DNA from 3 places in the Klenkia sp. AC732 genome. Region 1 is predicted to be linked to each of the others. Evidence: riboswitches for the same ligand, from Rfam matches in the RefSeq annotation. Region 1 holds a riboswitch; each other region holds the start of a gene.
The links. Region 1 has a riboswitch for cyclic di-AMP ahead of AC0IVP_RS16590 (aggregation-promoting factor C-terminal-like domain-containing protein). Riboswitches for the same ligand answer to the same signal wherever they lie in the genome.
Positions count from the first base shown of each region.

Region 2: it holds a riboswitch for cyclic di-AMP, as region 1 does, so the genes downstream of both, AC0IVP_RS04180 (C40 family peptidase) here and AC0IVP_RS16590 (aggregation-promoting factor C-terminal-like domain-containing protein) in region 1, are expected to answer to the same signal.
Region 3: it holds a riboswitch for cyclic di-AMP, as region 1 does, so the genes downstream of both, AC0IVP_RS07645 (C40 family peptidase) here and AC0IVP_RS16590 (aggregation-promoting factor C-terminal-like domain-containing protein) in region 1, are expected to answer to the same signal.

Region 1 is NZ_CEEDOS010000037.1:13,950-17,210, reverse strand. Features, by position in the region: gene AC0IVP_RS16600 (SDR family oxidoreductase) at 1-712, opposite strand, end outside; gene AC0IVP_RS16595 (class I SAM-dependent methyltransferase) at 779-1,438, shown strand; cyclic di-AMP (ydaO/yuaA leader) riboswitch at 1,658-1,757, shown strand; gene AC0IVP_RS16590 (aggregation-promoting factor C-terminal-like domain-containing protein) at 1,795-2,688, shown strand; gene AC0IVP_RS16585 (type 1 glutamine amidotransferase domain-containing protein) at 2,731-3,261, shown strand, end outside.
Region 2 is NZ_CEEDOS010000006.1:50,721-53,981, reverse strand. Features, by position in the region: gene AC0IVP_RS04190 (D-alanyl-D-alanine carboxypeptidase family protein) at 1-412, shown strand, start outside; gene AC0IVP_RS04185 (hypothetical protein) at 619-891, shown strand; cyclic di-AMP (ydaO/yuaA leader) riboswitch at 1,065-1,256, shown strand; gene AC0IVP_RS04180 (C40 family peptidase) at 1,273-2,331, shown strand; gene AC0IVP_RS04175 (M48 family metallopeptidase) at 2,364-3,261, shown strand, end outside.
Region 3 is NZ_CEEDOS010000012.1:43,135-46,395, reverse strand. Features, by position in the region: gene AC0IVP_RS07660 (phytoene desaturase family protein) at 1-690, opposite strand, end outside; gene AC0IVP_RS07655 (GNAT family N-acetyltransferase) at 687-1,154, opposite strand; gene AC0IVP_RS07650 (hypothetical protein) at 1,151-1,690, opposite strand; cyclic di-AMP (ydaO/yuaA leader) riboswitch at 1,900-2,046, shown strand; gene AC0IVP_RS07645 (C40 family peptidase) at 2,062-3,225, shown strand.

The DNA of each region.
Region 1 (3,261 bases):
GTGCGACCGCGGCGTCGCCCATGACCTCGGGGTCGCGCGAGCGGCTGGCCAGCTCCTCGCCGCCGATGACGTTGACGACGGCGGCGGTGGCGATCGTGGTCCGGGGCCACAGGCAGTTGGCCCGCACGCCCTGACCGGCGAGCTCCGCGGCGAACCCGAGGGTCAGCAGGGTCATCCCGTACTTGCTCAGCGTGTAGGCCGGTGCCATGCCCAGCCACTGCGGCGCCAGGTCGATCGGCGGGGACAGCGTGAGGACCTGGGCGTCGGGGGAGGCGGCCAGGTGCGGCAGTGCCGTCCTGGTCAGCAGCCAGGTGCCCCGGCTGTTGACCTGCTGCATGAGGTCGTACCGCTTGGCCGACAGCTCGGCGGTGGGGGTCAGGTTCAGCGCGCTGGCGTTGTTGACCACGATGTCGAGCCCGCCGAAGGTCTCGATCGCGGTGGCGACGGCTCGCTGCACGTCGGCCTCCTCGCGGACGTCGCCGACCACGGCCACCGCCCGGGCCCCGGTCTCCCGGCCGGCCTCGGTGATCTCCTCCACCGCGGTGTGCACGGTGCCGGGCAGCCGCGGGTCGGGCTGGTCGGTCTTGGCCAGCAGCACGCTGTTCGCGCCGCGCCGGGCGGCGGCGACCAGGATGGCCAGCCCGATGCCGCGGCTGCCTCCCGACATCACGATCGTGCGGCCGGTCAGGTCGGGGGTGCCCGGGGTGCTCACGGCCACGGACGCTACCAGTCAGCGGTGACTGTCGAGGGGGTCCGTGCGGGCGGGGAGGATGCACCGGTGACCGTCCCCGCGGGCTTCTTCGCCCGGCACACCCGTCTGGTCCGCCCACCGCTGGTGCCCGAGGTGGCGCTGCACCTGGCCGATGACGTCGCCGTGCTGTGGCAGGCCATGGAGGACGAGCGCGAGAGCGGCGGGACGGGACCGGGGGAGGCCTCGCCGTTCTGGGCCGCGGCCTGGGTCGGCGGGCAGGGCCTGGCCCGGTACGTGCTGGACACCCCCGGTCTGGTCGCCGGGCGCACCGTGCTGGACCTGGGGTCGGGCAGCGGGCTGGTCGCCATCGCCGCGGCCCTGGCCGGTGCCACGCGGGTGCTCGCCAGCGACGTCGACCCGTACGCCCTCGCGGTCACCCCGCTCAACGCCGCCGCCAACGGGGTGACCGTCGTCGAGGCGGTCGGCGACGTCCTCGACGGGCAGCCGGGGGAGGGCGACCTGCCGGCGGTGGACGTCGTGCTGGCCGGCGACGTCTTCTACGACCTGCGGATGGCCGACCGGGTGCGGCCGTGGCTGTTCACCGCCTGGGTCGGCGGGGCGACCGTCCTGGTCGGTGACCCCGGCCGGTCCCAGCTGCCCGACGGCCTCGTCGAGGTCGCCGGCTACGAGGTGCCCGACAGCGGGGTCGACGTCGCCCGCCGGACGGCGGTCTGGCGGCTGCCCTGAGGGCGGCGGGTCGGTCGCTCTGGGTGTGTGGCAAACCACACGCTGCACGAGGTGTGTGAATCCGGACGCGCTGTCTTGTCAGCACTCCACATGCCCTCGTACGGTTGGCCGGTCCGGTCGGCACCACCGTCCCCACCCGGGGAGGACCGACCCGGACGCCGCCGAGTCGCCACAGCACGGCCGCCCGCAGCACCACCGCGGGCGGAGCACCACCGGCGAACCGGGGACCCACCGCAGCACTGGGGTGAATCCGTGCCGACCGCGTCAGCGGCCGGGACGGTAGGGCGTCTTCCCGCCCGAACCCGTCAGCTAACCCGGTAGGCGGCCGACGGAAGACAAGGACCCGCCCCACCCGCATGAGCGCTCGTCACTCCGCACTGCCCGCCGTCCCCGAGAGCCCCGCCGCCGAGGTGGTCCTCCCCGCGGACGACGTCCCCACCCCGAGGACCGGCTCCGCCCCGACTCCCGTCGACGGCCCCACCGTCGCCACGGTCGAGTCCGCCGAGCAGACCGTCGCTGCGGTCGCGCGCGGCCGGCACCGTCGTCCCCCGGCCCGCCGGGCCGCGGTGTACCTGGCCGCCGCGGCCGTCGGTGGCGTGCTGGTCAACGTGCTGCTCACCGGCGGTCCATCCGCGGAGGCGCAGGCCGACGCCGCCACCCCCACGGTCTCGCAGGCGGCGAGCGTCGCCCAGCAGCTCGGGCTCACCGACGCCACCGCGACCGCCGCCGACGGCCCGGCCGAGGTCAGCGCGCACCTGGGCTCCCTGCAGGCCAGCCGCGCCCAGCGCGAGGCCGACGAGGTCACCGCCGCCCAGGCCCAGTCCGCCGCCGACCAGGCCGTGCTGGACGCCCAGGCCGCCGCTGCCGCCGAGGCCGCCGCCCGCGCCGAGGCCGAGGCACAGGCCGCCGCGCTGGCCCAGGCCGCCGCCGACGCGGAGGCCGCCGCGGCCGCCGCCGGCCCGGCCGAGTTCCACGACTACGCCATGGCCCAGCTCGGCGGGGACGCCAGCCAGTTCTCCTGCCTGGAGAACCTGTGGGGCAAGGAGTCCGGCTGGAACCCCGACGCGCAGAACCCCACCTCCACCGCGTACGGCATCCCGCAGTTCCTGAACTCGACGTGGGCCGGCACCGGCATCGCCAAGACCGACAACGGCTTCCGCCAGATCGACGCCGGGCTGATCTACATCGAGAACCGCTACGGCAGCCCCTGTGGCGCGTGGAGCCACTCGCAGGCGGTCAACTGGTACTGAGCCCGGGTTCCCTCCCGAGCTCTGCTGGGCATGCCCCGGGGCATGGCTGAACTGACTGGCAAGACGATCGCCGTGCTCGCCGCCAAGGGCGTCGAGCGCATCGAGCTGGTGGAGCCCCGCGCTGCCGTGGACGCCGCCGGGGCCACCACCCACCTGCTGTCGGTCCCCGACGGCGTCACCGACGGCACCGTCCAGTCCGTGGACGGCGACATCCACCCGGGTGAGACCTTCCCGGTGCACGCCCTGGTGGGCGAGGTCTCCGCCGACGACTACGACGGTCTGCTGCTGCCCGGTGGTGCGGTCAACCCCGACACCCTGCGCCAGGACCCCGACGCGCTGGCCTTCGTGAAGGCGTTCATGGACGCCGGCAAGCCCGTCGCCGCGATCTGCCACGCCCCGTGGACGCTGCTGGAGGCCGAGACCCTCTCCGGGCGCACGCTGACGTCCTACCCGAGCATCCGCGGGGACCTCCGGCGGGGCGGCGCGACCGTCGTCGACGAGGAGGTGTGCCGCGACGGCAACCTCGTCACCAGCCGCGACCCCGACGACGTCCCGGCGTTCAGCGCGGCGGCC
Region 2 (3,261 bases), on a different contig from region 1:
CAGCCGGTCCTGGGGCGGGTACCCCAACGGGCTGATCCCGCCCTCGGCCATGTGCCCGCTCGGGGTGGGCGGCCACACGCTGCGGTGCGACGCCGCCGCGGCCTGGCGCGCGCTGTCGGCGGCCTTCGCCGGGCAGTTCGGCGCCCCCCTGTGCATCACCGACTCCTACCGCAGCTACGCCGGCCAGGTGACCCTCTACGGCCAGAAGCCCGCGCTGGCGGCGGTGCCCGGCACCAGCAACCACGGGTGGGGCCTGGCGGTGGACCTGTGCGGGGGCGTGGAGTCCTTCGGGACGACGCAGTACGTGTGGATGGCCGCCAACGCCGGCCGCTTGGGCTTCGTGCACCCGACCTGGGCAGACCAGGGCAACGGGCGCGAGGAGCCGTGGCACTGGGAGTACGCGGCCACCTGACCGTTCGCGCCACCGGAATTGTCGGTGGTGCGTCCTAGCGTCCGCGGCGACGGACCGACCGGTCCGGCGACCGTTGCCAGGAGGCTCCCGTGCTCATCGACTGCGACACCTGCACCGTCCGCGGCCAGGGGTGTGACGACTGCGTCGTCACCGTCCTGCTCGGGGCCCCGCCGGGGTGGCGGGGGAGCGACCCGACCGTGGTCCCGATGACGCGGCGGCCCACGCTGGCAGACCGCCTGGGCGACCGTCGGGACGCTGTGGGGGCCGCGCCCGACGAGGTGGTCGCGGGGCTGGGCGCCGCGCTGGTCTCCGGTCCCGCCGGGAGCGGGCCCGACACGCCCGGGGTGCAGGGTGACCGGGCTCGCGGGGTGGTCGTCGAGCTGGACGACGTGGAGCGTCGGGCCGTCCGGGCGTTGGCAGAGGTTGGCCTGGTCCCGCCGCTGCGGCACCAACCCCCGACGAGCCGCGAGGTGGGCTGAGAGCCAGCCGGGGCCGCGTGCGTCGGATCTGGCAGGACCTGTCGACCGACGGGTGTCCCTCTTGACACATGGTCGACCCGATCGGGCCCGATGTGACTCGTTGTCTCGGTCCGGTCACGCCCGTACGGTGTCCTTCGTCCGGTCGGGCACACGTCACCTCATCGGGTGACCTCGGCCGGTCACCGCCGAACTGCTCGTCCCCCGGGGCGGGCGGACCGGGGACCCACCGCAGTCCTGGGGTGAGTTCTCGCGCGGGCCACCTCGGTGACCCGCACGCGCCGATCCCGGTCGGAGCGCAGAGATAGGGCGTCGTCTTCCACGCCCGAACCCGTCAGCTAACTCGGTAGGCGGTCAGACGTGGAAGAAGGAGCTCGCGCGCCCGTGGCGTCCCCCAGCCCTGCCCTCGGACGAGACCGGTCCACCCCCTCCCGCCACCTCGGCCGCGGGCTGCTGATCGGCGCGGCGGCGAGCCTGGTGCTCACCGCCCTCCCCGGCACCGCGACGGCCGCACCGGATGCGGCCCCGACCGGGGCCACCCAGGCCACCACGCCGGAGCAGGCCACCGAGCTGGTGACCGAGGCCAACCACCAGCTCGAGGTCGTGACCGAGCAGGTGAACGAGGCGCGGGTCCAGCTCGCCGACCAGCAGGCCGCGGCTGCCACCGCCGACCAGGCCGTCGCCGACGCCGCCACGCAGCTGGCGAGCCTGTCCGCGCAGATGGACCAGGTCGCCCGCAGCGCGTACACCACGAACCCCTCCAGCTTCAGCGCGCTGATGACCAGCTCCTCCCCGGAGGACTTCCTGGCCCAGGTCAGCACCCTGGACGTCATCGCCGGGCACACCAACGACCTGGTCGACCGGGTGGCCCAGGCCGCCCAGACCGCCGCCGACGCGCAGTCCGCCGCGGACACCGCAGCCGCGGCCGCGCAGCAGGGCCTGGACGCGGTCACCGCGCAGCAGACCCAGCTCCAGGAGCAGATCGCCACCTACCAGGCCCAGTACGAGGCCCTCACCGCCAGCCAGCAGCAGCAGGTCGTCACCGCGCACAGCGGTGCCGAGGTCACCGCCCCCACCACGGTGGCGGCTGACAGCGAGCTGGCCCAGGCCATCGTGGACACCGCGATGGCCCAGCGCGGGGACTCCTACGTCTGGGGAGCCGGCGGGCCGGACAGCTTCGACTGCTCCGGGCTCACCGCATACGCCTACGCGGCCGCCGGCGTCTCGCTGCCGCACTCCAGTGCGTCGCAGGCCCGGATGGGCAACGCCGTCTCCCGCGGGGACCTGCAGCCCGGTGACCTCGTGTACTTCTACAGCCCGGTCAGCCACATCGGCATCTACATCGGCAACGGGATGATGGTCCACGCGCCCACGTCCGGTGACGTCGTGAAGGTCTCCAGCGTGGACATGTCCGGCTACGCGGGCGCGCGCCGGCTCGTCTGAGCCGCACAGCCGCGGCGGCTACTGTCCCGGCCGTGAGTCCCCGTCGCCTCGCGCTGGGAACGGCGCTCGTGCTCGGTGCGGCCCTGGTCGTCGTGCTGTGGCTGCGCATCCCGTGGGAGGCCACCCCGACGGTCACGGACCCCACGGCCGGGTTGACCGCCGACCAGGTCTCCCGGGCCGACGCGTTCGCCGGTGCCCTGCGCCCGGCATCCCTGGCCAACACGGCCCTGTCACTGCTGGTGGCCGGGGTGCTGGGCCTGACCCGCGCGGGGTCCCGGCTGGTCACCGCCGCTGCCCGGCCGCTGGGCGGCGGCTGGGTGTGGCAGGTGCTGCTGGGCACGGTCGCGCTGTCGGTCGTGGCCCGGCTGGTGACGCTGCCGTTGGCCGGGTACGGCGAGGTGGTCCGGCACCGGTACGGGCTGTCCACCCGCAGCTGGGCGCTGTGGGCCCGGGACGTCGCGGTCGACACCGCGATCACGGCCGCGCTGACCGCGCTGGGCCTGCTGCTGCTGGTCTGGCTGGCGCGCCGGGCGCCGCGGACCTGGTGGGCGTGGGCCGGGGCCGGTGCCGCCGGGCTGGTCGTCGTCGGGTCGTTCCTCTACCCGGTGGTCATCGAACCCGCGTTCAACTCCTTCACCAGCCTCCCCGAGGGACAGCTGCGCACCGACCTGCTGGAACTGGCGCAGGAGTCCGGGGACCCGGTGCAGGACGTGCTGGTCGCCGATGCCAGCCGGCGGACCACGGCCCTCAACGCCTACGTCTCCGGCTTCGGCTCCAGCCGCCGGGTCGTCGTCTACGACACCCTGCTCCAGCTGCCCGACGCCGAGATCGAGTCGATCGCCGCCCACGAGCTCGGCCACGTGGCCACCGACGACGTGCTGACCGGCACCCTGGTGGGCGCGCTCGGCGCGGGCGCCGGGGTCGCCCTGC
Region 3 (3,261 bases), on a different contig from region 1:
CGGCACCCGCCACAGGCCCGTGCCGTTGCCGACCAGGTGGTACAGGAAGCAGCGGCCGGCGAGGCCGTCGGCGGCGTGCACGTCGGCGAACGTGCCGATCAGCCCGTCGGTGAGCGCGATGCCGCGGGTGACGTCGTGGTCCAGGTGGTCGGCGACGACGTCGGCCAGCGGCCGGTCGACCAGGTCCCGGTAGAGCCCCGGGTCGCGCAGCCGGGCCTCCAGCTGCGCCGCGCTGGGCAGCGGCTCGACCAGGGTGGGGGAGAGGTCCTCGGCGAGCTCGGCCAGCCGGCCGTAGAAGCGCTGCCAGCCGTCCCACTCGGCGTCCGAGCCGGTCAGCGCCCGGAAGGACTCCGCCGTCGCGCGGCCGGGGTCCCGCTCGACCACCAGGGCCCGACCGCCCAGCAGCGTGGCGGAGCTGACCGCGCGGTCGGCCAGGGCCAGGTCCAGGCCCAGGTCGGCGCAGATCCGGTCGGGCAGGAGGCTGACCAGGTAGGAGTACGCCGACAGTCGGACGTCGACGCCGGGGAACACCCGCTCGCTGACCGCCGCGCCGCCCAGGCCGGCCCGCCGCTCCAGGACCAGCACCGAGCGTCCGGCCCGGGCCAGGTAGGCCGCGGCGACCAGGCCGTTGTGCCCGCCCCCGACCACGACGACGTCGTACCTGCTGCTGGTCCCGGGCGGAAGGGTCACGCCAGCTCCTTCTCGTAGTAGCGGGACCACTCGTCGGGCTCGTCCCGGTAGTGGCCGAAGGCCTCGATCGGGCGGTACCCGGACCGCTCGTACAGCGCGATCGCCTCGTGCTGCAGCGGCCCCGTCTCCAGGCGGAGCGTGCCCCAGCCGCGCTCGCGGGCGACGTCCTCGAGGCCGGTGAGCACCAGCCGGGACAGCCCACGCCCGCGTGCTGGAGGTGCCACGTACATCCGCTTGAGCTCGGCGACGCCGGGCTCCAGCGGCCGCAGCGCGCCGCAGCCGACCGGGGTCCCGTCCTCCTCGGTCAGCAGCAGGACCACGGCGACGTCCTCGGCGGTCGGTGGGGTGCCGGACTCCCCTCGCCCGTCGTAGCGGTCCCGCAGCTCTGCCTGCTGGGCGTCGGAGAGGGCCTGGACCCGGGGGTCGGACCACGTGGTCGGGGAGAGCGTCGGCACGCCGGTCATCCTGCCCGCTGGACGTCCTGCAGCAGGCCCCACACGAACCGGGTGCGGACGCCGCGTGGCAGGTGCAGCTCGTCCCGGGTGGGCACCTCGGCGTCGACGACGGTGGCGCCCTCGACGGCGCCGACGTCGTCCACGACGTGTTCCCAGACGCGCAGGTCGTCCACCGTGGCCGGCGGCACCGTCGAGCCGGGCGCCCGGACCAGCTGGGTGCGCAGCACCTGACCGTCGGGGCCCGCGACGACCTCCCAGCGCAACTGCGGCCACAGCGGCAGCGGCCACCGCCGGACGAGCAGGGGCAGGTCGCCCCAGGCGCTGGCGGTCTCCTCCTCCGGGGGGCCGAGGACGGCGGTGAACGCCGCGCCGCCGCGGGGTCCGCCCGGTGCGTGCTGGAGGGCCTGCCACCGGGTGTGCGCGGCGTGCGCCTGGGCCCGGGTGGCCTCCACTCGGGGGAGCGCGTCGGCCACCAGGTCGGGTCGGAGGTCGCTCATCCGGCGTAGCAGGACCAGGCAGAACTCGCGGCGTGCCAGTCCCCGCACGGAGTCAGCTCCTCACCCGTTGTGAGCGTGTCCACACGACGCGCATGAAGATGTCCACAAAAGCACCCCCGCCGGTTGTCATGACTACGTGACCGACCTACGGTCGGCCAGTCCGGACGGATTCATCCGTCGCCCTCCCTGGGTGACACCGACCGGACGCCGCCGAACCGCACGCCCCTCGCGCACCACACCGGAACACCGTCCGACCCCCGGGTCGGGCACCGAGGAGCAGCGGACCGGGGACCCACCGCAGCACTGGGGTGAAGCACTCCCGACCCACCCAGGGTCGGACGTGCCGGGCGACCTTCCCGTCCGAATCCGTCAGCTAACCCGGTAGGCGGCTCGTTGGAAGAAAGGACCACCCGCCTCACATGGCGAGTTCGAGCATGCCCGCGCGCCGTCCCGCCCTCCGCGGACGTCGCGCAGCGATCACCCTCTTCGCCGCCGCCGGGGTCGTCCTGACCTCCACGCCGGCGCTGGCCGCCCCCGACGCGCCGGCCACCACCGAGTCCGCCCCGGCGAGCGAGCCCACCACCGCCGCCGAGGCCGCCCAGCTCATCGCCGCCAAGGGCCACGAGCTCGAGGTCGTCACCGAGGACTTCAACACCGCCCGCGAGGAACTGGCCGCCGACCAGGCCGCCGCCGCGCAGGCCGCCACCGACGCCGCCGCCGCGCAGCAGGCCTACTCCGGGGCCCAGCAGTCGGTCACCTCGGTGGCCCGCACCGCCTACACCGGCGGCAACCAGCTCAGCTCGCTGCAGGCGATGCTGACCAGCGGATCCGCCGGTGAGTTCGTCGACCAGATGACCACGCTGGACCAGCTCTCCGCGCACAGCACCGAGGTGCTCGACGCCGCCCAGTCCGCCAACGACTCCGCCGCCGCCGCGCAGCAGACCGCCGAGCAGACCGCTGCCGACGCGCAGGCCCAGCTGGACAGCGTCACCGCCCAGCAGGCCGCGCTGAACAGCCAGATCGCCGACTACCAGGCGCAGTACTCCGCGCTGTCGGCCGCCGAGCAGCAGGCCGCCCAGGCGGCGGCCGCAGCCGCGGCAGCGGCCGCCCCGGCTGCCACCAGCAGCTCCTCGTCGTCGGCGTCGTCTTCCTCCTCGTCGTCGTCGTCGAGCCGATCGGCGCCCGCCTCCGAGGAGGCGTCCGGCGGCTCGACCGTGGTCGCCAACAGCGCTGCCGCCCAGATCGCCGTCGACACGGCGATGGCCCAGCGCGGCGACCCGTACGTGTGGGCCGCCTCCGGGCCGAACAGCTTCGACTGCTCGGGTCTGGTGCAGTACGCCTACGCCGCGGCCGGCATCTCGCTGCCGCACTCCAGCCGCATGCAGGCCTCGATGGGCCAGGCCGTCTCCCGCGCCGACCTGCAGCCCGGTGACCTGATCGCCTTCTACAGCCCGGTCAGCCACATCGGCATCTACATCGGCAACGGCCAGATGGTGCACGCGCCCACCTCGGGCGACGTCGTCAAGGTCGCCAGCATCGACACCATGGGCAGCATCACCGCCATGCGTCGCCTCGCCGGCTGACCCACCCGCTGCACCACGACGCCCCGGACACCGCCT